3 regions of the Paraclostridium sordellii genome follow, and region 2 is predicted to be linked to each of the others. Evidence: riboswitches for the same ligand, from Rfam matches in the RefSeq annotation. Region 2 holds a riboswitch; each other region holds the start of a gene.

The links. Region 2 has a riboswitch for cobalamin ahead of ATCC9714_RS16270 (cobyric acid synthase). Riboswitches for the same ligand answer to the same signal wherever they lie in the genome.
Region 1: linked by a shared signal. The riboswitch ahead of ATCC9714_RS11210 (energy-coupling factor ABC transporter permease) and the one ahead of ATCC9714_RS16270 (cobyric acid synthase) in region 2 are both predicted to bind cobalamin.
Region 3: linked by a shared signal. The riboswitch ahead of ATCC9714_RS03630 (ABC transporter substrate-binding protein) and the one ahead of ATCC9714_RS16270 (cobyric acid synthase) in region 2 are both predicted to bind cobalamin.

What each region holds. Positions count from the first base shown of each region.
Region 1 covers NZ_LN679998.1:2,324,135-2,332,662, forward strand. The annotation lists gene ATCC9714_RS11160 (D-alanine--D-alanine ligase) at 1-517, opposite strand, end outside; gene ATCC9714_RS11165 (hypothetical protein) at 637-1,221, opposite strand; gene ATCC9714_RS11170 (M20/M25/M40 family metallo-hydrolase) at 1,489-2,601, opposite strand; gene ATCC9714_RS11175 (DUF6440 family protein) at 2,809-2,991, shown strand; gene ATCC9714_RS11180 (lysozyme inhibitor LprI family protein) at 3,071-3,853, opposite strand; gene ATCC9714_RS11185 (hypothetical protein) at 4,198-4,377, opposite strand; gene ATCC9714_RS11190 (flavodoxin domain-containing protein) at 4,512-4,925, opposite strand; gene ATCC9714_RS11195 (energy-coupling factor ABC transporter ATP-binding protein) at 5,137-5,940, opposite strand; gene cbiQ (cobalt ECF transporter T component CbiQ) at 5,950-6,630, opposite strand; gene ATCC9714_RS11205 (energy-coupling factor ABC transporter substrate-binding protein) at 6,624-6,929, opposite strand; gene ATCC9714_RS11210 (energy-coupling factor ABC transporter permease) at 6,901-7,641, opposite strand; cobalamin riboswitch at 7,850-8,032, opposite strand; gene ATCC9714_RS11215 (ABC transporter ATP-binding protein) at 8,108-8,528, opposite strand, start outside.
Region 2 covers NZ_LN679998.1:3,344,940-3,353,467, reverse strand. The annotation lists gene cobS (adenosylcobinamide-GDP ribazoletransferase) at 1-499, shown strand, start outside; gene ATCC9714_RS16275 (histidine phosphatase family protein) at 511-1,113, shown strand; cobalamin riboswitch at 1,134-1,311, shown strand; gene ATCC9714_RS16270 (cobyric acid synthase) at 1,414-2,925, shown strand; gene ATCC9714_RS16265 (cobyrinate a,c-diamide synthase) at 2,934-4,289, shown strand; gene ATCC9714_RS16260 (cobalamin biosynthesis protein) at 4,282-5,244, shown strand; gene ATCC9714_RS16255 (pyridoxal phosphate-dependent aminotransferase) at 5,260-6,330, shown strand; gene ATCC9714_RS16250 (GHMP family kinase ATP-binding protein) at 6,332-7,204, shown strand; gene ATCC9714_RS16245 (cobalt-precorrin-8 methylmutase) at 7,207-7,839, shown strand; gene cbiD (cobalt-precorrin-5B (C(1))-methyltransferase CbiD) at 7,848-8,528, shown strand, end outside.
Region 3 covers NZ_LN679998.1:754,123-762,650, forward strand. The annotation lists gene ATCC9714_RS03620 (Na/Pi cotransporter family protein) at 1-537, shown strand, start outside; gene deoD (purine-nucleoside phosphorylase) at 862-1,572, shown strand; cobalamin riboswitch at 1,707-1,883, shown strand; gene ATCC9714_RS03630 (ABC transporter substrate-binding protein) at 1,897-2,919, shown strand; gene ATCC9714_RS03635 (FecCD family ABC transporter permease) at 2,938-4,038, shown strand; gene ATCC9714_RS03640 (ABC transporter ATP-binding protein) at 4,038-4,805, shown strand; gene ATCC9714_RS03645 (aminotransferase class I/II-fold pyridoxal phosphate-dependent enzyme) at 5,258-6,757, shown strand; gene speD (adenosylmethionine decarboxylase) at 6,789-7,214, shown strand; gene speE (polyamine aminopropyltransferase) at 7,382-8,233, shown strand; gene speB (agmatinase) at 8,223-8,528, shown strand, end outside.

The DNA.
Region 1 (8,528 bases), 1.0 Mb from region 2:
CTATCATTACACACTCATCAACTTCTAATCCTTTTTTAACAGCTTCATAAACATCTTCTTTTCTTTTTACTAAAAATGTAGCTACACTAGACCCACCACTATTTGGTTTTATAAATACAGGATATCCTATTTCCTCTATTTCGTCATAGTCTATTTCTTCTATATTTCTAACTACTGTCCATTTTGCTGTTGGTAAATTTGAATCTCTTAATATTTTTTTAGTCATATTTTTATCCATACATAATGCACTTGTTAATGGACTGCACCCAGAGTATGGAATTTCCATAGCTTCTAATATAGATTGTACACATCCATCTTCTCCAAATTTTCCATGAAGAGCTAAAAATGCAAAATCTATATCATCTGTTATTTTAGTAAATATATCTCTTTTACTATCTAAAACTATTTTTACAACATCATATTTATTTTTATCTATTCCATTAAAAACTGCTTCTCCAGATTTTAAAGATACTTCTCTCTCTGAGGATATTCCACCCATTATTATTGCAACTTTCATATATCTCACTCCTATTTATTTGATGTCATTATTATCTATTATTTATTATATAAATAGTATATGCTTTGTGAGTTATATATTAAAGTACCACATATAGTTTAGTTTTAATATTTTGTGGTTTATATATCGAAATCTTCCATGTCTTTTCTTAATTCAAATTCTTTTAATTGTCTATTTTTGTCAATATTTTCAACTAAGTTAGCTAAAGCATTGAGTACTGTGTAAAATATGTATCCACTAAATCCACTTAACACCCCATATAATAAAGCTATAGGTTGCCATTCATATCCTGCATACCCTCCAAAAGGATTCATTATAACTTGTTTTTGCATCGCTAGTATAATAGCAGAAATTACAGCTAGTACTAATACAATTTTTGATATAATATTTAAATGTTTTACTATTTTACATTTTTCATATTTAAATTCTCCTTGATCATAAAATACTGAATTTAATTTTAAATCTTCAACTATCTCTTCAGAATCATTTTTTTCTTCGCATACATTATCTTTTTCAATGTATTCATCTGGAGGTGTCATCAACTCATCTACTATTTCTTCTCTTTCTCTATCAGACTCTTCTAAAGTTTCTTTTATATCCTCTTCTATACTCTCTAGTTTTTTCTTTGTACTTTTTTCTAACTCTTTAGCTCTTTCTTCTAGCTCTTTTAAAGATTTTTTTGTTTTATCATTTTCATTTGTCATAACATAACCTCCTTAACATACTCTTATTATAATTAACATTTCCCTATTTTATATTATCAATTATATAACTTATATATTTATTTCTTACCCAAAAATAATTAGATTACTTATATATTTTAATTTTTTATACTTATATTATTTTTATTTGTACAAATATTGAATACAATCAGTTACCCTACAATATTAGCAGTTAATTTTTATAAAAAAAACCATGAAAAGTAATTAAACTATCCCATGGATTTGAATTTTATATCTAAATATATAGTCCTAACAATTTTTTAATAGTTCAACAAGTAACATAGATGTATTGACTAAACTATCTATCTTTATAAATTCATCTGTGCTATGAATATTCTCCATTCCAATTGAAATATTTACAGATGGTATTCCTTTCATATTATAAATATTGGTATCACTACCCCCACCACTTGATTTAAGCTTAAATTCATATCCTAAATTTTCGACACTTTTTTTAAATACTTCTATAACTTCATGGTCTTCACTTAATTCATAACCTTTAGTTTTTCCTCTATAAACATTATTTATGAATTCAGCTTTATATTTTTTACAAGTTTCTTCTAATGTATGGGCTGTTTTCTTTAGTAATCTTTCTAATTCATCTTCATATAGGCTCCTTGCTTCAAATGATATTTCTATCCTAGGCATAACTATATTAGTTGCAAATCCTCCATTTACAACACCTATATTGCATGTAGTATTTTCATTTACTCTTCCAAGTTTTAATTTATTTATCGCCTTTGCTAAGACTATAAATGAATTTACCCCTTTTTCAGGCTCTAATCCTGCATGTGATGATTTTCCTACTATAATATATTTTCCATTTGCTGCATATGGTGCTTTATTGTAACATATACCTGGATCTCCTCCTGCATCTAATATATAACCATAATCAAATTTCCCAAATTTAGATAAATCAATATTTTTAGCCCCATGAAGTCCACATTCTTCTGCAACACTAAATACAATAACTATTTCTGGGTGTTCTATCTTATTTTCTTTTAATATACTTATCAATTCTAATATAGATGCTATACCTGCTTTATCATCTGCTCCTAGTACTGAATCTCCATTTGTTTTAATTATATCGTCTTCTACTATAGGTGTTATTTTTTCACAAGGTTCTACTGTGTCCATATGTGCTGATATTAATAATCTTTTAGGTTTATTTCCTTTTAAAACTGCTACTACATTCCCCGCATTTCCTAAAATTTTTTCCCCGGTACTATCTTCATACACTTCTAATCCTAATTTTTTTAACTCTTTTATTAAATAGTTTGCCATATCTCTTTCCTTATAGCTAGGTGACGGTATCATAGCCATATCTATAAAGTGTTTTACTATTCTTTCCTTGTTAACCATATTATTCCCCTTATATACGTAATATTTTAAATTTTATTTATACATTATTATATCCTTTACATTAAAACCTTTCCATAAAAAAAGTAAGGTAAATTTACCTTACTTTTTATTTAGTCTGGAACTCAATAATATATAGTAATATTGATTTTTAAATTATACAGGAATATAATACAGATATAGCCTAAACTTTAAAAGGAGGAGTCTTTAGTGAAAAACGATGAAAGATTTACTTTAAAAAATATTCAAAGTTTTGGTTTTTCTGGAATAAAAATAATAGTTGATCAGGATACCGGAGTTAACTATTTAGTTTATTGTGTCGGTCAAGGTGTTGGTTTGACACCTTTATTAGATAGCAAAGGAAATGTAGTTATTTCTCCTGTAAATAAGTAGTTTAATATTATAAATTAATTTGTTGTGCTAGTTAAAAATCTTTTAATTAGCACAATGTATTAATTTAAATATTTTATATTTATTTCATATATGTATTAACTAGCTCATAACACCTTTCTTTTGTAAGTCGAGCTAATGTAGAATTATATACAACTCCAGATAAAGAACCATCTCCATTTTTTTCCGACTCTTTTTTGGCCTCTTTATCTCTATACTCTATCCATTCTAATTGTTTACGTTTTATAATCTCCATTTCTTTTGGATGTGTATTTTCTTTTATTTCACCATATATTTTATTTAGTTCATCATCCCATAATTTTAATGCAGTAGCTTCGCCTTCAATCATATCAGCATTATTTGAATAGTTTTGAGAAAATGAATTGATTTCATTTTGAATTTCTTCTAATTTTCCTATATACTTATATCTTTTATCTGCAAGTATACTGTGCTTATCTTTTAATTCACTTTTATGTTCAGAGCTTTTATCTAATATATCGTTTTTAGTTATAATATCTAATTCTTCCTTTAATTTACTAACTTGTTTTTTAACTACATCAGATTTACTATACATGCCATCTATTTCATCACATATTCTTTTAGCTTCTTCAATATGTCCTTCATCCTTTAATTTACTAGCTTGTATTAACTTTTGTGTTTGCTCTTGTAATGATTTAGCTTCCTTATCATTTGAGTTTTTTTCTAATGCTAAATCAAATAACCCTTCAGCTTTTTCATAATCATTATTTACAATTGCTATTTTACCATCTTCAATCATTTTTTCATATGAGGATGATTTATTTTCACATCCAGTAAATAGTAATAATCCACCTATTAAGGATATAAATATTGACCTTTTAAACATTTTTTCGCCCCCTCTATATGTTTTTTCTCCCATAAGTATAATAACACAGCCTCGTTATCCTGTATATTTTAAAATGAATTACTATATATAAAACCCAGTATATCTCTACTATTTTATATCTATTTAATAAGTTTATATAATAAATATATCTATATATTTATTATATTTTTTACAATTACATAATACTTTTTTTCATTTATGTTATAATATCCTATATAGAAAATAAACTTTTCTAACACACTCAATAATCATCGTTTGTTTTCTATAAATAAGGGCAAGTGAATTTTCCATGCATTCACTTGCCCTTATTCTTTGGTAAATTAAATATAAAGTATTTAAAACTATTATAGAGCCCATTCTCCATCTTTTATATATATTCTTTTTGTATTACAACTTCTATCCATAACAAGTAAACTATTATCTTCAATGTTGTTACTTAAAAGCATAAGGTCATTATCTCTGCAAAAATTTCTTGCAAGCTCAAGTGCATCTGATTCCATATTTAATTCTAATAATCTTCCCATTCTTTTTCTCTCCTTAAAACATAGTTAATTCTACTATAGTATATAATACCCTTTTTGAAAACTAAAAAATCACCAGATAGATCTATCTGGTGATTTCCTAAGTATTATATTTATGTTTTAATTGTATTCTAAGTCTAATTAATAAAATCTTCAACTAAGTTGTTATTTAATACATCTGCAAATCCATAAATTTTTTCATTATCATTTTTATCAAAATGTTCTTTAAATTCTAAAAGGTCTTTAAATTCTTTTGGTAAGCTTTGTCTTATTGAATCTATTTGATTTTCATCTTTATTTATAGTAAATACCCCTAATTTTTTAAATCTAAATTCCTCTATATTATTTTCTATAAATTTTCTTATTTCTTTAGAAACTTCTCCATTTACTAAGTTTATGCCTATTAATATATTTTCATATTTATCTAAATAAAAAGATGAATTATACTTAGTGTTTTTTACATCAACTTCTGAGTCTATCTTTTCTGCTAATGATACTGCCAAATTTTTCGTTATTCCATTATTGCTTCCATATGCTATTAAAGTACACATAATTATTACCTCCAATAATATATAGTATGTATTATTTATTCATTAAGTTCCTTATATGATATACTATATATTATTTTAATTGTTTATGCAACATTTTTATAAAATATATACACTATTTCATAATTTAAAAGACTTATGTGTTATACTTTTTTAAAAAAGAGGTTATTACTTAAGTAATAACCTCTTTTTAATTTCTATTTTTATAATAATATCATCTCAAATTATTAAAGTACTCATATAGTTCTTCTTCCTTTTTGAAAAGAGGAAGATTCATATTTTTATGTACTTTAACGAGCCAAGGAATATTTAGTCCTACTGCTTGTATAGTTTCGACTTCTTTAAATACATCAATACAATTTCCTTCTATAACTATACTTCCCTTACTAAGAACATATATATAATCACATATTTCATATATCAAGTCCATATCATGACTAGATATAACCACTTTGATACCTTCTTTACATAAATTTTTTAAAATTTTAACAATAGCTTTAGTGCTTTCTGGATCTAATCCTGCTGTTGGTTCATCTAATAGAACAACTTTATTATTCATAGCTATTACTGATGCAATAGCAACTCTTTTCTTTTGTCCATAACTTAAAAAATGCACAGGCTTATCTATTAAATCTATAGAATTAACCAACGTTAAAGCTTGTTTTACTCTTTCATTGATTTCACTTTCTTCTATCCCTAAATTTCTTAAAGAAAAAGCAACATCATCATATACCCTAGAATAAAATATTTGTTTATCTGGGTCTTGAAAAACTATACTTACTTCTTTTCTTAAATTATTCAAATCTTTCTTTTTATAAGTTAACTCTTTACCTTTATAAAAGACTTGTCCTTGTGTAGGTTTTAATATACCCATTAAGTTCATAAATAAAGTAGACTTCCCACTTCCATTAGCCCCAATGATTCCAATCATATTCCCATTTGAGAAATCTAAATTCATATTATTTAAAGCCTTATTTTGTTTTTCATACTTATATGTTAAATTACTTGTCTTGAACATGATTTTCTCCTATATATGAAATTTTCCATTATAAAGCTTAATATCTAATGTTATACTCATATCTTCATATTTTTTCATCATTCTAAAAAATAAAACCTTTATAAGTAATGCAGTTGAATTATATGAATTTTTTAAATTGATATATCCAAACTTTAACTGCTGAGATTTATATATATCTTTTACTTCTTCTAAAAATATAAATATAAACCTATATGTTAAGATCATTAGCTCTATTAATACATCTGGAAAATGTAATTTTTTAAATATAATTATCAATTGGTTAAATGGTGTTGTGAGTATTAAAAAATAAATAGATATAATACAACTAAGTGCTCTTAGTAATATATGCATAGTATTATCAATTGCAAATTTCGTAGTTCCTATATATAATCCTAATATTTTTATATTAAATACAAAATCTTTAGATTCAAATGATATATTAATCAAATTAAGTATAGTTCCTATTAATAAAAAATATATAGGTATCTTCAAGCATTTTATGTATAGCTTTATATCCACTTTTGCTAAAAAAACAATCAAAATAGTCAAAATTAATATTATTAATAAATGCAAGCTTATACTATTTGTAAGTATAGAAACTGTCATAGATATAAATGCTACTATAAATTTAAATATAGGGTTCACATCTTTTATAGAATTTGTATAAGCACATTTATCTATTTCTAGCATTTACTCTTTTTTCCTTTTTTAACACCTAAGTAATAACCTATGAACCCAGCTCCTATAGCAGCTTGAGTAGAAAATAGCAAACTTTCGATTTCTCCACTTGGTGGTTCGTATAAGCTACTAAACCATGGTTCATAATGTGGGCTTATTTCACTTATTAAACCTTCAGCTTCTCCATCAGCTCCACCATACTCTGCAGTAGCATTTAATATTAAAGGAGTTATTATAAGTATTACTGTTAAAATTAATAGTAGTAAATTTTTATTTCTAACTTTAGTTTTGGCTTTCGAATTTAAACTCATCTTCTTCCACTCCTTCATCATTTTGTGTTATTAGATTATATACTAGGTTAGTTAGTAAACCTTCAGCTATTGCTATTGGTATTTGAGTCATAAAGAATACTCCTAAGAACTTGATTAAAGACCCCATGATTCCACCTGCCGGATCTGGAAATGCTAGTGCTAACTGAGTAGCTGTTACAGTGTATGTAGCTAAATCACCTAATGCTGCTGCTAAAAATATACACACTCCCATATTCATATTTCTTTTTCTACAAAACTTAAATATTAAATATGATACTATAGGTCCAACTATTGCCATTGAAAAAGCATTAGCTCCTAGTGTTGTAAGCCCTCCATGAGCTAATAATATAGCTTGGAATAATAAAGCTATAGTTCCTATTACAGCCATAACTGCTGGGCCAAATAATATAGCTCCTAAACCTACTCCTGTAGGATGTGAACAGCTTCCTGTTAATGATGGTATTTTTAGAGCTGATAATACAAATACAAATGCTCCTGCTAAAGCTAATAATACCTTTTTTTTAGGATCTTTTTTCACTATGGTATTTATTGATTTTAATCCATATATAAAAAATGGAATAAATACGACGGTCCAAAATATTGACCATTTTACTGGTAAGTAACCTTCCATGATATGCATAGCACTTGAAGTCATAGGATTTAAAATTACTAATAGTACACCTGCTACTATTGATAGTGGTAAAAATTTCATGTTAATACCTCTCTTTTCAATTTATTAAATTTTTATCAATTTTTGTGATAAATTAATAAAAAGCTATTAGGTGTATATAGAAAAATTTATTTACATAAAAAAATCCTAATCGTTAGATTAGGGTTTTAATGACATATTAAATAATACTTACACTTGTACTAAGTCAAGATATTATTTTATCAATTATTTTCCTTCACCCCGAAGAAACTAACTTAATATATTATAGGCAGGTCTCCTGGCTTAACTTCACTTTACTCCTTTCCCTTCCCGTAATAATTATCACAGTGGTATTTGAAAGTTTCATCCGTTTTACAGTAGCGGGGGCTGCAGAGGAATTACACCTCTTTCCCTATTAATTTTATCTATAAAAACCTACAATATTTTTATTCAATTTATCACATGTATATATAATACTATAAATAGTTCTAAATTCCTCTATTATTTTTAAATTTTTATTTTAAATTTTTTATACGTCATAAATATGTTGATGAAAGTGTTCATGTTCACCTGTAAATCCATCATCATGCACATGGTCATGACCTACTCCATTTACATGATGGTGACTATGCATAAATGAAACTTGAAGTTTATTATTTATTGGATTTTTTCCTACATATGCATTTACTCCAAATATTTCTTTTAACATGTTTGCAGTTATAACTTCATCTATACATCCACAACATTTTATTTTTCCTTCTTTCATTACAATTAAATAATCACAATACATTGCTGCAATATTCATATCATGAATAGCTGCTAATGTGGTTATTTTTAGGCTTTTAACTAAATCCATAAGTTGTATTTGATAACCTATATCCAGGTGATTGGTTGGTTCATCTAGTATTAAAAAATCAGTATCTTGAACTAACGCTCTAGCAATTAAAGTT
Region 2 (8,528 bases):
AGATAAAGAAAAGATTTTAGAGATAATGAAGGATTCAAGACTGGGAACAAATGCAATGCTTTCTATATTATTTTTAATGCTTTTAAAGCTTGGATTTATTTACTCTATTATTGAATCAGGACAACTATATAATTTAATCTTTATGCCAGTATTTGCAAGAATGGCAATAGTCATAGCTTCTTATAAAAGTGTTACTCCAAGAGAAAAAGGTATGGGCAATGTATTTATAGGAAAGCCAAGTTTAAATATGATATTAGTAAATATTTTATACACTATAATACTTATATTTATCATTGGAGGTAGTTTATTCAATTTAAATATAATGAGCTTAACTAAGGAAGTATTTTTTATACCAGTAATGATTTTATTAACTAGATTATTCGTAAGATACATATATACAAAAATAGATGGTATAACCGGAGACATATTAGGTTGTACTTCTGAACTTACAGAAGTTATATATTTAGTTTATATATACTTAGTATTTGCTTTGAAATAAGAGGTGAACATATGTCAAGGCTTATATTAATAAGGCATGCAATTAGTGAAGATAATATAAAAGGAAATTTATCAGGTCATATAGATAGCAAATTAAGTGATATTGGTAAATCTCAAGTAGATAAGCTAAATAAATTTCTTGAAAAAGAAAAAATAGATTATATATATACTACAACATCTATAAGAACTAAGGAAACTATAGGGTATATAGCTAATACAAGAGGTATAGATATAGTAGAAAAAGAAGGGTTTAAGGAAATTAATTTTGGGGATTTTGAAGGAATGAATTTTAATTATATTCAAAAAAATTATCCTAATGAGTTTGAGAAAATGATTAAAGAAGGTAGTGGATATAAATATCCAAATGGAGAAAGTTTAATTGACTCTTATGAAAGAGTGGTATTTGAGTTAAGTGATATAATTAAGAAACATAAAGATGATACTATTTTGATATGTTCTCATGCAGGAACTATAAGAAATATAATTTCTTATTTAATTGGAAAAACATATGAGTATCACTGGAACTTTAGAATAGATAATGCATCTGTTAGCATTATTGATATTATAGATGGATTTCCAGTTATTCAAACTTTAAATAATACATCATACTTATAATGAAAAATAAATATAATATCAGAATTTGACATAAATTAGGTTTTTCGTTGAAAATTAATAGGGAAAAAGGTTAGAATCCTTTGCAGCCCCCGCTACTGTAGTACTGACGAAACTATTAGACACCACTGTGAATTTACGGGAAGGGATAGGAGTAGATTGATGTAAAGCCAGGAGACCTGCCTAGTTTATGAGAATAAAATCTTCGGGGTGAAGGATTTTAAAAATTGGCTAAGTGTATATATTTTTAAAATCTACCCTAATTGGGTAGATTTTTTATTTCTAGAAAGGAGTGGGCTTGGATTGAGTAAATCATTAATGTTTCTAGGTACAGCCTCAAATGTGGGGAAAAGTACAATATCAGCTGGGATATGCAGAATTTTAAAGCAAGATGGATATAAAGTGGCACCGTTTAAATCACAAAATATGGCCCTTAATTCCTATATAACTAAAGATGGATTAGAAATGGGTAGAGCCCAAGTAACTCAAGCAGAAGCTTGTGGAATTGAACCCGATGTTAGGATGAACCCTATTTTATTAAAGCCTGCTGGCAAAAATAGATGCCAAGTTATAGTTAAAGGAAAAGTATTAAATACAATAAGTTCTAGTGTTTATCATGAATATAAAAATGAACTAGCTAAAATGCTTAGAGATATTTATGCTGATTTAAGTAATGAATATGAAATTATAGTTTTAGAAGGTGCAGGTAGTTGTGCTGAAATAAATTTAAAAGATAGAGATATAGCAAACATGGGAATGGCAGAAATTGCAGATGCTCCGGTGGTTTTAGTAGCAGATATAGATAGAGGTGGAGTATTTGCATCAATAGCTGGAACTATATTACTACTAGAAGAAAATGAAAGAGCTAGAGTAAAAGGAGTAATAATAAATAAATTTAGAGGTAGTGTAGATCTTTTAAAATCAGGGATTGATATGATTGAAGATATTATAAAAGTACCTATTTTAGGAGTGGTTCCATATAGCGATCTAAATATAGAAGATGAAGATAGTGTAACTGACAGATTTAAAAAACAATTTAAAGAAAGTGATATAAATATAGAGGTTCTAAGAACTCCATATATGTCTAATTTTACAGATATACATATGCTTGAAATACAAGATGATGTAAGTGTTAAATATGTTGAGAAAGGTCAAAAACTATCTAATCCAGATATGGTTATAATACCTGGAAGTAAGAATACAATAGAGGATTTAATTTATTTAAGAGAAAATGGTTATGAAAAACAGCTTAAAGAACTTGAAGCTAAAGGAACATTAATATTTGGGATTTGTGGAGGATACCAAATATTAGGTAAAAAACTTTATGACCCAGAAGAAATAGAAGGAAGTATAAAAGAAATAAATGGTATAGGGCTTTTAGATATAGAGACAACTTTCAATAAAGAAAAAGTTACTACTCAAGTTGAAGCTAGAATAAATGAAAACTTAGGTGGATACTTAAAAAATCTGGCTAATATGAATATAAAGGGATATGAAATTCATATGGGAACAACGAAAGGAATAACAAAAGGATTAAATACAATAGTAAGAAAATTAGACGATGAAGTTAACTATTTAGAAGGATGCGTTAATGATCACGGAAATATTATAGGAACTTATATTCATGGAATTTTTGATGATGCAGATTTTACTAGAGCTTTAATAAACTCATTGAGAGAAAATAAAGGACTAGGTAAAGTTGAAAATACAATAAGTTCTTTTGATGATTTTAAGAATAATGAGTATGATAAGTTAGCTAATATACTTAGAGAATCTTTAGACATTGAAAAAATTTATGAAATTATAAACGGATAGGTGAAACTATGAAAAAGATATTAATAGCAGGAACGAATAGTGGAGTTGGAAAAACTACTATATCTTTAGGTATTATGCAGGCACTTACTAAAAGAAATTTAAAAGTTCAACCATATAAAGTTGGACCTGATTACATAGATCCTTCTTATCATACATTTATAACAGGAAGAGATTCTAGAAATTTAGATTCATATATGTTAGATGATGAAAAAATAAAGTATATATTTAAAAATGCATCTAAAGATGCTGATATATCGGTTATAGAAGGAGTTATGGGACTTTACGATGGATTTGGAATAGATTTAAATTCATGTACAAGTTCATATACATCTAAAATTCTTAAATCTCCAGTAATATTAGTTATAAACGGAAAGGCTATGTCATCATCTGCAGCAGCCATGGTATTAGGTTATAAAGAGTTAGATAAAGAAGTAAATATAAAGGGTGTAATAGTGAATAATGTAAAAACTAAAAATCATTATGAACTGATAAAAGAAGCTGTTGAAAAATACTGTAATGTTGAGGTATTAGGATATTTCCCTCCAAATGAGAAATTTAAATTAGATTCAAGACATTTAGGGCTAGTACCTAGTGTAGAGATAGAAGCATTAACAGAAAAATTTTATGATTTAGGGTCAGAAATTGAAAAATATATAAATATAGATAGATTGATTGAAATATCAGAAAGTGAAGAAATAGAAACTTCATTTGAGTTAAATGAATTACCTAAATTTAAAAGTAAAAGTATAGCAGTAGCATATGATAAAGCTTTTAATTTTTATTATAAAGAAAACTTAGAACTATTAAATCAAATGAATATAGAAATAAAAACATTTAGTCCTTTATATGACGAAATTGTACCAAAGGCAGACTGTATATATATAGGTGGTGGTTTTCCTGAAGTATTTGCAAAAGAATTAGGCATAAATAAAAAAATGCGTGAATCTATAAAAAAAGCTCATGAAAATAACGTACCTATATATGCTGAATGTGGGGGATTAATGTATCTGGGAGAAAAACTTTTGGATTTAGATGGCAATGAATATGAAATGGTTGGAATTTTTGAAGGTATAAGTAAAATGACCAAATCATTAAAAAGGTTTGGATATTGTGATGGTATTGCAAAAGTAGATACTGTGTTTTCAAATAAAGGAGATATAATAAAAGGGCATGAATTTCATCACTCTGAATTTAATAGTAATGAAGAATGTTCCTATAAAATGGTAAAAAAGAGGGGTAATAAAATAGTAGATGAATGGTATGGAGGTTATTCGAAAGGAAATACATTGGCTACATATCTACATACTCATTTTTATAATAATTTATATTCAATAATAAAGTTCGTAGGAGGAAAAGATGAGTAGTTTCATTATAAGCACAATGTTTACTTCATATATATTAGATTTAATAATAGGCGATCCATACTCTTTTCCGCATCCAGTAAGATTTATAGGGAACTTAATAAGATTTATAGAAAATAAAATAAGAAAAATATCTAAAAGTAATAACCAGTTAAAAATAGGTGGATTTATATTATGGATTTTAACCGTAGGAATAACATTTTTAGTTACGTATTTAATATTAAGAGTTTTCTCTATAAACAAAATTTTATTCTTTATTATTTCATCTTTAATACTATACACAACTTTATCTACAAAGTGTTTAGCAGATGAGGCAAAGAAAATATATAATGTTTTAAAAACAGGTGATATCGAAAAATCTAGAAAGCAACTATCCTATATAGTTGGAAGAGATACAACTCAGTTAAATGAACAAGAGATAATAAGAGCTACAGTAGAAACAGTAGCAGAAAATACTGTTGATGGAATAATATCCCCTATGTTATATGGGTTCATAGGTGGACCAGTTTTAGCTATGTCATACAAAGCTATAAATACTTTAGATTCTATGGTAGGATATAAAAATGAAAAGTATGTAGATATAGGTTTTGCATCAGCTAAAATAGATGATATAGCAAACTATATACCGGCTAGAATTACTCCCATTTTTATTATGGTGGCAAGCTTTATTCTTGGATTTAATGCAAAAGAAAGTTTAAAGATAGCGATAAGAGATAGAAAAAACCATAAAAGCCCAAATTGTGCATATTCAGAAGGATCAGTTGCAGGAGCTTTAGGAATTCAATTAGGGGGAACTAATATATATTTCGGGAAAGAAGTATATAAGCCTACTATAGGAGATAAAAAAAGAGAATTAGAAATAGAAGATATTATAAGAACTAATAAAATTATGTACTTAACATCATTTGTAGCTTTAATAATATTTTCTTCTATAACATATTTAATAACACTTTTTTAGTTAGAGGGTGATGAAATGATAAACCTTGGACATGGCGCAAATGTAGAAGATATGTGCAAGTATTACAAAAAAGATTCGAAAGACATAATTGATTTTAGTTCTAATATAAATCCATATATTATAGATGATTTAGAAAAATATCTAATAGATGGGTTTAGAGAATGTATCAAATATCCAGATATAAATTATACGAGATTAAAAAGAAATATAGCTAGTTATTTAGATATAGAAAGTTCATATATAATACCGGGCAATGGAGCAACTGAAATAATATATCTTTTGATGAAGAGTATAAAAAAAAGATTAGCATTACTTAATCCAACATTTTCAGAATATGAAAGAAGTGCAAAGATAGCTGGACTAGATACAATAAATCTTTATTTAGACAAAGATAACGACTTCAAAATAGATATAGAAAATATAAAAGAAAACATAGATAAATTTGACAGTCTATTTATATGTAATCCGTCTAATCCAATAGGGAAGGTTTATGAATTAAATAATTTAATAAAACTTTTAAATGAGCATAAAAAGCTGTTAATAGTTGATGAAACCTTCATGGAGTTTGTTGAAAGAGAAGAAGAATATAGTTTAGTCAATTTAGTTGAAAGAAATAAAAATATATTTATTATAAAGGCTGCAACTAAATTCTTTGGAATGCCAGGATTAAGATTAGGATATGGAGTTTGCAGCGATAAAGAATTATTAGAAAATATGTATAATCTTAAAGAACCATGGAGTATAAATTCATTTGCAGATAATCTTTCAAATTACATATTTAAAAATAAGGATTATATAAAAAGTAGTAAAGACTTTTATATAAAAGAAAGAAAATTTATGGTTGAAAGCTTAAAAAAAATAAGTAGTATAAAAGTTTTTGAAACGGATACAAATTTTATTTTAATTAAATTAAAAAATAAAAGCTCATATGAATTGAAAGAAGAAATATTCATAAAAGGAAATATTCTTATAAGGGATGCATCTAACTTTAGAAACTTAGATGATTCATACATAAGAATTGCAATAAAAAGCCATGATGAAAATATAAAAATATTAAAAATACTAAATAAGATTCTAGGAGAATAGAATGAAATCAAAAGGAATATGTCCAGCTTCCTGTGGGGAATTTGTTCAGGGGATGATAAGAGATAAAGAATATTTATCTTCATATGCAATAGATAAATTTTCAAAAGTTACTTTAGAGGAAAAATTAGAATATATAAATAGAGGACCATTAAAAACCAGAAAGGCTGTAGAAGAAGTATTTAAGCACTTTGGATTACCTAGGAAAGAAATGAAAAATATATCTATTCATATAGAAAGTGATATACCTATAAGTAAAGGAATGGCAAGTTCAACGTCGGATATAGGAGCTACTATAAAAGCTACATTAAATCTAATAGGTAAGGATTTAAACGAATATGATATATCTAAACTTGCAACAAAAATAGAACCAACAGACTCTATATTTATAAGGGAAAATACAATTTTTAACCCTCTAGATGCAAGCATAAAAAAGAAACTTGGAGTTATAGATACTGGAAAAGTTTTAATTTTAGAACCAAATGAAAAATTAAGTACTCGATATATAAGAAGAAAAGATAATTATCAAAAACTAAAAAAACAAAATAAATACATAATTGAATATGCATTTAAATTATTAGAGCAAGGAATTCAAAATAAAGATTTAAATTTGATAGGACAAGCTTGTAATATCAGCAGTGTAGCCAATGAAAATATACATAAGAAAAAATATTTAAGTGAAATTATGGATATTTCAAAAGAATATGGAGCATGTGGAGTTAATATAGCACATAGCGGAACAGTTATAGGTATACTACTAGAAAATGATATGGATGAAAATAAGTTAAAAGAAAAACTTATAGATTTAAATATTGATAAAAAATATAAAAAAATATACACGGCTAATATAATTGCTGGTGGGCTTAGGAGTGAGTAAATATGGAATACATTAAGAACCCCATGATGATAGAGAGTAAAAGTTTTGAAATAATACAAGGAATAATTGATGAAATAAGACCTGATTATAAATTTAAAAATGAAATAGAAGAAAAAATTATAAAAAGGGCTATACATACTACTGCTGATTTTGAATACTTAGATATATTAAAGATATCTGAGGAAGCTGTAGAAAAGCTTGTTAATGGATTAAAAAATAAAGCAACTATTTATACAGACACTAATATGGCTTTAAGTGGAATAAATAAGAGGAAGCTAGAAGCTTTAGGTTGTAAGTATAAATGTTTTGTAAGTGATGAAGAAGTTGCAAAGTTAGCTAAAGAAAAAGGTATAACAAGGTCTATGGCTGCAGTAGAGGTAGCTTCAAGAGAAGAAGGTAAGAAGATTTTTGTTCTAGGAAATGCACCTACAGCTCTTTATAAAGTAATTGAAATGAGCAATAATGGACAATTAGATGTTGAAGCTGTTGTAGGAGTACCGGTTGGCTTTGTAGGAGCAGAAGAGTCAAAGGACGAATTAGCAAAAACAGATATACCATATATAATATCAAAAGGAAGAAAAGGTGGAAGTAATTTAGCAGCTGCTATAATAAATGCAATACTTTATTCATTATAGGTGATTATATGGAAGAATATGTTTATATAGATGGTAAGAAGTATAGAAGAGGATATACAACTGGGTCTTGTGCAACAGGAGCAGCTAAAGCTGCATCATATATGTTACTTACAAAAAAAGTTATAAAAACCATAAATATAGATACGCCTAAGGGAATTCCTTTAACTTTAAAATTAGAAAACATAGAGATAAAAGAAAATTATGCTCAATGTTCAGTTAAAAAAGATGGAGGAGATGATATAGATGCAACTCACAACTTAGATATATATGCTAGAGTTGAATTTATAGATTCAAATGAAATTTTAATAACTGGAGGAACTGGAGTAGGGGTTATAACTAAAAAAGGATTAGGTGTAGGTGTAGGAGAAGCTGCAATAAATAAAACTCCAAGGATTATGATAAATAATGAAGTTAGAAAAGTAATAGGAGAGGATAAAGGTGTTAAAGTAACAATATTTGTTCCAGACGGGGATGCTATAGCACAAAAGACATTTAATCCTAGACTTGGAATCATTGGAGGAATATCAATAATTGGAACAACTGGAATAGTAGAACCTATGAGTGATGAAGGATGGAAAAAATCACTATCCATAGAATTGGAAATGAAAAAAGTTCAAGGTCTGGATAAAATTATTTTAGTTCCTGGAAATCATGGTGAAATGTTCATAAAAGAAAAATTAGGAATAGAC
Region 3 (8,528 bases), 800 kb from region 2:
TCAAAATCTAAAGTAGATGCTTCTTTTGAAGAAGAAAAGCTTATAAATAAATTACAAAAGAGTATATTAAATTATTTATTAAAATTATCTAAAACTTCATTAAATGATGATTCAAGAGAAAGTGTAGATTTATTATTTAACACTGTAAATGATATAGAAAGAGTTGGAGATCATGCTGAAAATATTGCAGAGCTTGCAAGTTCAGTTATAGAAGGAAAGCTTAGTTTATCTGAAGGTGGAGAAAAAGAATTAAGAGATCTATATGATAAAGTTATGGAAACTTATAATACAGCACTAGATTGTATGGAAAAATCAGATGTAGATTTAGCTTGTAGAGTTATAAAGTTAGAAGAACAAGTTGATATGATGGAAAAGAGTTGTAGATTAAATCACATGAGAAGATTAAATGAAAACTCTTGTAGTGTTGATAGCGGAGTTATATTCCTAGACTTAATAAGTAATTTAGAAAGAGTTGCAGACCATTCTGCAAATATAGCTCAACAAGTTATAAAAGAAAGTAATAAGAATTTAGCATAATAAAAAGTCCTACTTAAATTAAGTAGGATTTTATTTGATTTAAAATTAAATTATAAAAATTCTAAAAAATTAATTAAACTATTGTAATATTAAGTAAAAAAATGTAAAATGTAAATATGATATAGTGTATAATACTTTTAATAAAGTATAGATTAATTAAATAAATATACATGGTATGTAGATATATTTTTAATTATATAATTTATTTAAAGGTAAATAGTATATCAGTTTAAAAAACATATGAATTATTTAATCAAAAAGAAGATAAGATACTATTAAGATATTATTAAAATATGAAAACTAAAGGAGACGAAGATTATGGCAATGGGAGCACCAACACCACATAATAACGGAAAATTAGGAGATATAGCAGAAACAGTATTATTACCAGGAGATCCTCTAAGAGCTAAATTTATAGCAGAGACATTTTTAGAAGATGTAGTTCAATACAATACTGTAAGAGGAATGAATGGATATACAGGTTACTACAAAGGAAGAAGAATATCTGTACAGGGAACAGGTATGGGATGTCCATCTATAGGAATATATACATATGAGTTAATACATTTTTATGGAGTTAAAAATCTTATAAGAATAGGTTCAGCAGGAGCTTTACATGAAGATTTAAAAATGCATGATATAGTTATAGGTATGGGTTCATGTACAGATTCTAACTATGCATCACAATATAATTTACCAGGTACTTATGCACCAATAGCAAGCTATGAGTTACTAAGCAAAGCTGTAGATGTGGCTAAGAGCCAAGGTGTTGAGCCTAAAGTAGGAAACATATTATGTAGTGATGTATTCTACGGAGATGAAGGATTAGATTCTTTAGCAAAATGGACTAAAATGGGAGTTTTAGCTGTAGAAATGGAATCAGCTGCACTTTATATGAATGCTGCTAGAGCTGGAGTTAATGCACTTTGTATATTAACAATATCAGATTGTCCATTTAAAGGTGAAGCAACAACTGCTATGGAAAGACAAACAGCATTTACAAGAATGATGAATATAGCTTTAGAATTAGCTTAATATATAATTAATACGTATACAAATTTAGATAAAAAGCTCGTATTTGCAAAGCCTATTGTAATTACGAGCTTTTTATTTTAGTGAATTTCTTATATTGTAGAATTGTATATAAAATTATGCTAATATTATAATGATAAATATAAAAAGATTTAGGTTTTTATATTAAAAGGGAATAGTGTGTAAATCACTAGCAGCCCCCGCTACTGTAAATATGGACGAGTCTTTATAAATCCACTAAAGATTATTCTTTGGGAAGGGAAAGATTAGGATGAAGTATGAGCCAGGAGACCTGCCTAAATTATTAACTTTCGGAGGGAGAGAAGAATGAAAATTTCAAAAAAAATTAAAGTAGGATTGCTTAGCTTAGTGGTAGGACTTAGTATAGTTGGTTGTACTAAGAATGATACTAAGAAAGAAGAAGCTAAAAACACAAAGGTTGAAAGTAACACAGAGAAAAGTGATGGGTATTATCCAGTTACAATAACTTCTCATAATAGCAAAAAAGAAGAAATAAAAGTTACTTTTAAAGAAAAACCTAAAAAAGTATTAGCTGTATACCAAGACTCTATTGAGACTATGCTTGCATTAGGACTAGAAGATAATATGGTTGCAGCAGCAGGACTTGACCACAAGGTTAAAGATGAGTATAAAGAAAGCTTTAAAAAGGTTAAATACTTAGATGAATTTACGCCTTCTAAAGAAACTGTTACAATGTTACAACCAGATTTAATATTAGGTTGGTACTCATTATTTTCAGATAAAACAATAGGTGATGTAAGTTATTGGCAAGATAAAGGTGTAAATACATATATGGCATTAAATAGTGGTGCAGTTGAGAAAAAAACTATACAAAATGAGTGTGACGATATATTAAATATAGGTAAAATATTTAATGTTGAAGATAAAGCTAAAAAGATAGTTGATAATATAAAGAACAAAGTAAATAAAATTGTAGAATCAGAAAAAGGTAAAAAACAGCAAACAACTTTAATAATAGAATTAGGCGATGGCAAGATTAGAGGGTATGGAAAAACTACTTTAGGTGGAGATATGGTTACTAAGTTAGGTGCTAAGCTTTTAAATGAAGATGGAAACTCATTAAGTAAAGAAGATTTAGTAAAATTAAATCCAGATAGCATATTTGTTGCTTACATGAATAGAGAAGATGATAACAAAGCAAGTGAAACAAAAGATTTAGTAATGAAAGATAAAGCATTACAAAGTTTAAATGCTGTAAAAAATGATAGAGTTTACCCAATTGAACTTGGACAAATGTATTGTAGTGGGGTAAGAACTATAGATGGAATTGAAACATTTGCAAATGGACTTTATCCAGATCAAAAATAGAAAGAAGGATATTTACATATGCATTCGATTAAAAGCTTAGAAAATTATGATATGAAAGAAAAGAAAGGCTTTGTTAAATCAAAGCCTTTATATATTTTAGTTATAATGTTATTGATATTTTTAGTTATAATGTCTATATTAATAGCTATAACTATAGGATCAAGTGATATATCTATAAAACAAGTATATGATGTAATTATATTTAGATTATTTAATATAGGAGATAAAAGTCTAGCAAATGGAGCTATTCATGATGTAGTTTGGCTTATACGATTACCTAGAATAATTCTAGCGGTATGTGTTGGAATAGGTCTTTCTGTAACTGGAGTTGTTATGCAGGCTATAGTTAAAAATCCATTGGCAGATCCATATATTTTAGGGGTTTCATCAGGAGCTTCTTTGGGAGCTACTATAGCTATAATGCTAGGATTAACTACATTTTTAAATGGAAATGCTATAGGGGTATTTGCATTTATAGGAGCATTTGTAGTTTCTATGTTAGTTTTGTTAATTTCTAATGCTGGAGGTAGGCCAAACTCTACTAAATTATTATTAGCAGGTATGGCTTTAAGTTCGGTTTGTAGTGCATTTTCAAGTTTTATTGTTTATATAAAAAATGATGCTGAAGGAATGAAAAGTATTACATTTTGGCTTATGGGAAGTTTAGGTGGAGCTAAGTGGGAAGAGATAGTTTTTATACTTCCACTTATAATAATTGGATTATTATTTTTCATGAGTCAATATAGAATTTTAAATTTAATGTTATTAGGAGATGAAGTTTCTATAACTCTTGGAACTGATTTACACAGATATAGACAGATTTATTTAGTTATAACATCTTTGATGGTTGGATTAGTAGTTTATTCAGCGGGAATGATAGGCTTTGTTGGACTTATTATACCTCATATTGTTAGGATTTTCTTTGGAACTGACCATAAAAAACTTATCCCGATATCAGCTCTTTTAGGTGCTATATTTTTAGTATGGGCAGATGTACTTTCTAGAATTATAATAGAAAATGCAGAACTTCCAATAGGTATTTTAATATCTATGGTAGGTGCTCCATTTTTCGTATATCTAATGATAAGAAAAAGTTATGGTTTTGGAGGTTGTAATTAATGAATTTGGAAACTAAAGACCTTAAAGTCTTATTAAATAAAAATGAAATTTTAAAAGGTATTGATATAGAATTAGGAAATAAAGAATTTATAGGAGTTATAGGGCCAAATGGAAGTGGCAAGTCTACTTTGCTAAAGTGTTTATACAGAAATTTAAGTCCAAGTAGTGGGAGTATATATATAGATAAGGTAGAAATTGGAAAAATATCTACTAGAGAAAGTGCTAAAAAAATAGGAGTTTTAGCACAACATAATCATCATAGTTTTGATTTTACAGTACTTGATATGGTCTTAATGGGTAGAAGTCCATATAAAAAACTTATGGATAGAGATACAAAAGAAGATTATGATATTGTTTATGAAGCTATTGATAAGGTAAATATAAGACATTTATCAAATAGAAGTTTTAATAGTTTATCTGGAGGAGAACAACAAAGGGTAATTCTTGCAAGAGCTTTAGCTCAGAAAACTAAGTGCTTAATTTTAGATGAACCTACAAACCATTTGGATATAAAATATCAATTGCAGTTAATGGAAATCGTAAAAGATTTAGGTATTGAAGTTATAGCAGCTATACATGATTTAAATATAGCAGCTATGTACTGTGACAAAATTTACGTTTTAAAAAATGGAGAAATAGTAGCTTATGGAACTCCAAAAGATGTTTTAACAAAAGAACTTATAAAAGAAGTTTATGATGTAGATGCAAAAGTTATAAAAGATAAGGAAGATGATTCTATAAATATTATATATAAAGGTTGTAGATAGCAAAAAAAGAGGTGATTAAATTTAATCACCTCTTTTTGTCTTAAAAGTGAAAAAATTATGATATTTCTATAAAAAAGGCAAAATATGTTTATTTTCAAAAGTTTAGCAATGATATACTCAAAAATATATAATATAAAAATGAAACCATTGATAAAACTTGAAAAATGAGTTAGTTATACTAAACTTAAGAAAAATTAATATAAACAAAAGTTAATAAATACTAAACTTAAGAAAAATTAATATAAACAAAAATATAAAGTTAGATATAAAACTATTGAAAATACTGAAACCAAAAAAAATAAAAAAAATAAAAAAATATAAAAAAATTGCTTGCAAAAAACTGAAAACTTAATATAATAAATATTGTAAGTTTAATAAAACTAAATTTTATAAATAGAAATAATAATCTTTACTTTTAGATTTGATTTTAAAATATAGAAAGGAGGATTAAAATGGAAGCTATTGGAGAAAAGTTAGAAGATAATTTTTTTAGTGACTCTACATTAAGTCATAAACAAACTCCATTACTTACTTCTTTGAAAGATTATTCTAATAAAGATATAGCTTGTTTTGATGTTCCTGGTCATGTTAGACATCAAGGAGTAGAAGTTTTAAATGAGTACTTTGGTAAGGATATTATGAAAATGGATATAAATTCATCACCTCTTATGGATAATGTTTCAAATCCCAGTGGAATTATAAAAAAAGCTCAAGATTTATTAGCAAATGCTTATAACGCAGACGATGCTTTTTTCATAACAAATGGGACTACATCGGCTATACATGCTATGATTTTAAGTACTATAAATCCAGGAGATAAGATACTTCTTCCAAGAAATATTCATAAATCGGTTATTAATGCTTTAATACTTACTGGTGGAAAACCCGTATTTATACAACCGGGATTTGATGATGAACTTGGAATAAGTTTAAATGTAGCTTATGAAGATATAAAAAATGAACTTAAAAATCATAAAGATATAAAAGCTTTATTTTTACTAAATCCAACTTACTATGGAGCATGTAGTGATTTAGAAGCTATAATTGAGTTATGTCATGAGGAAAATGTTTTAGTTTTAGTTGATGAAGCACACGGAGCACATTTTCCATTTCATAAAGACTTACCACCTCCAAGTATAAGCTTAGGAGCTGATATGTCAGCTATAAGTATTCACAAAACTGGAGGAGCTCTAACTCAGGCTTCTGCATTACTTTTAAATAATGAACGTATAGAATCAAGTAAGGTATTGCAAAGTATAAATATGATTCAATCTACATCGGCATCATACTTGTTAATGGCAAGTATTGATGGGGCAAGATCCAACTTAGTTTTAAATGGAGATGCTCAATTATCAAAAGCACTTAATTTATCAAGATATGCAAAAGCAAGAATAAATAAAATAAAAGGAATTAAAGTTGTTACTACTGAGAATTTAGGAAATGATGGGGTTAAATTTATAGATGAAACTAAGCTTTGCATAAATGTAGCAAAACTTAATTTAACAGGTCATGAAGTATATGATTTGCTTTATCAAGAGTTTTCGGTTCAAGTAGAACTTGGAGATTTGTATAATATACTAGCACTTATATCTATTGGGACTACAAAAGAAGATGTTGATAAACTGATTGATTCTTTAGAAGCGATATCTAATATTTATAAAAAAGAAGAAAAAATGAAAGTTATAAAAACTAAGCAAATAAATCCAATACAGAAATTAAATCCAAGAGATGCTTTTTATAAAGATAAAGAAATGATTTTAATTGATGAATGTGTAGGTAGGATTTCAGGTGAGTCTATAATGGCTTATCCACCAGGGATACCAATAGTAACGCCTGGAGAAGAAATTACAAAAGAAATAATCGATTACATAAAATTACTAAAGAAAAATAATGCATATTTATGTGATATGAAAGATAAAAACTTAGATTATATATTAGTTATAAAAAATTAAATTCAAAAAACTGAATAAGGAGAGTGCAACTATGAAATTTGAAACTTTAGGAAGACATATATTAGTAGAATACTACAACTGTAATGAGGATATATTAAGAGATCCAAAGCTTATAGAAAAATTCATGAACGATTCGGCGCTAAATGCAAAAGCTACAATAGTTGATTCGGTATTTCATCACTTTAATCCATGGGGGGTTTCAGGAGCTGTTATAATAGCTGAATCTCATTTAACTATACACACATGGCCAGAATACGGATATGCATCAGCTGATTTTTTCACTTGTGGAGATATAGATCCTTGGAAAAGTTTTGAACTATTAGAAGAATTGTTACAAGCAGAAAGAAGTGAATCAACAGAAATACCAAGAGGTTTAACTTCTAAAATACAGAAATTTGCAAAAAAAGATTTAGGCAATATTACTCATAAGCCACAAGAAGATCAAGAAGCTATATAAATAAAAATCACCTAAATTAAATAAAAATAAACAAATAAAAAATTAAATTCAAATTAAATTATAACATACAAATAAAATATGGTCAAAAGACCAGTAAAATAGACAAATAAAAACATAAATATAAATAAAATAAAAAATTAAATTCAAAAATTTGGAGGACTTAGGTTATGGAACTTTGGTACACAGAAGAATGGACAGATAATGTACGTTTTTCAATAAAAGTAGATAAACACTTATTTAGTGAACAATCAAACTTTCAAAGAGTAGATGTATTTGATAGTAAGGAATTTGGAAAGTTTTTAACATTAGATGGGTTAATGATGGTAAATTATAAAGACGAATTTATATACCACGATATGATAGTTCATGTTCCTATGGCTACTAATATGAATATAAAAAAAGTATTAGTTATAGGTGGCGGTGATGGTGGTACTGTAAGAGAACTTACTAGATATCCTCAAATAGAAAAAATAGATATGGTTGAAATAGATAAAATGGTAGTAGATGCATCTAAAGAGTATATAGATATATGTGCTTGCAAGTTAGATGATTCTAGAGTTAATTTATATTTTGAAGATGGAGTAGCTTTTGTGAAAAATTCAAAAGATAAATCTTATGATTTAATAATAGTTGATTCAACAGATCCTATAGGACCTGGAGAAGGATTATTCTCAGTTGACTTTTATAAAGACTGCTACAGAGTACTAAGCGATGAAGGAATACTTGTAAATCAAAATGAAAGTCCATACTTTGACTTTAATGCTAAAGAAATGAAAAGAGCAAATGAAAAAATTAAAAATTTATTCCCTATAGTTAAGGTTTACCAAGCCCATATACCAACTTATCCATCAGGACATTGGTTATTTGGATTTGCATCTAAGAAATACGATCCGATAAATGATCAAAATAAAGGAGATTGGGAAAAACTAGGTTTAAAAACTAAATATTATAACAGTAACATCCATAGTGGAGCATTTATGCTACCTCAATATGTAGTGGATATGTTAAATGAAAAATAAGTTTTATAATACACCAACATTTATGTCTATGGAAGATGATTACAATGAAAGTAAACTTATAGTATTTGGGGCAGGTTTTGATGGAACTACTTCAAATAGACCAGGAACTAGATTTGCATCATCTTCTATGAGACCTGAATTTTACGGACTTGAAACATATAGCCCAATTCTTGATTTAGATATGGATGATTATAAAATTTGTGATATTGGAGATTTAGAACTTAGCATAGGAAATACGGATAAGGTTTTAGATGAAATATATAAAGGAACGAAAGCTATTGTAGATGATGGGAAA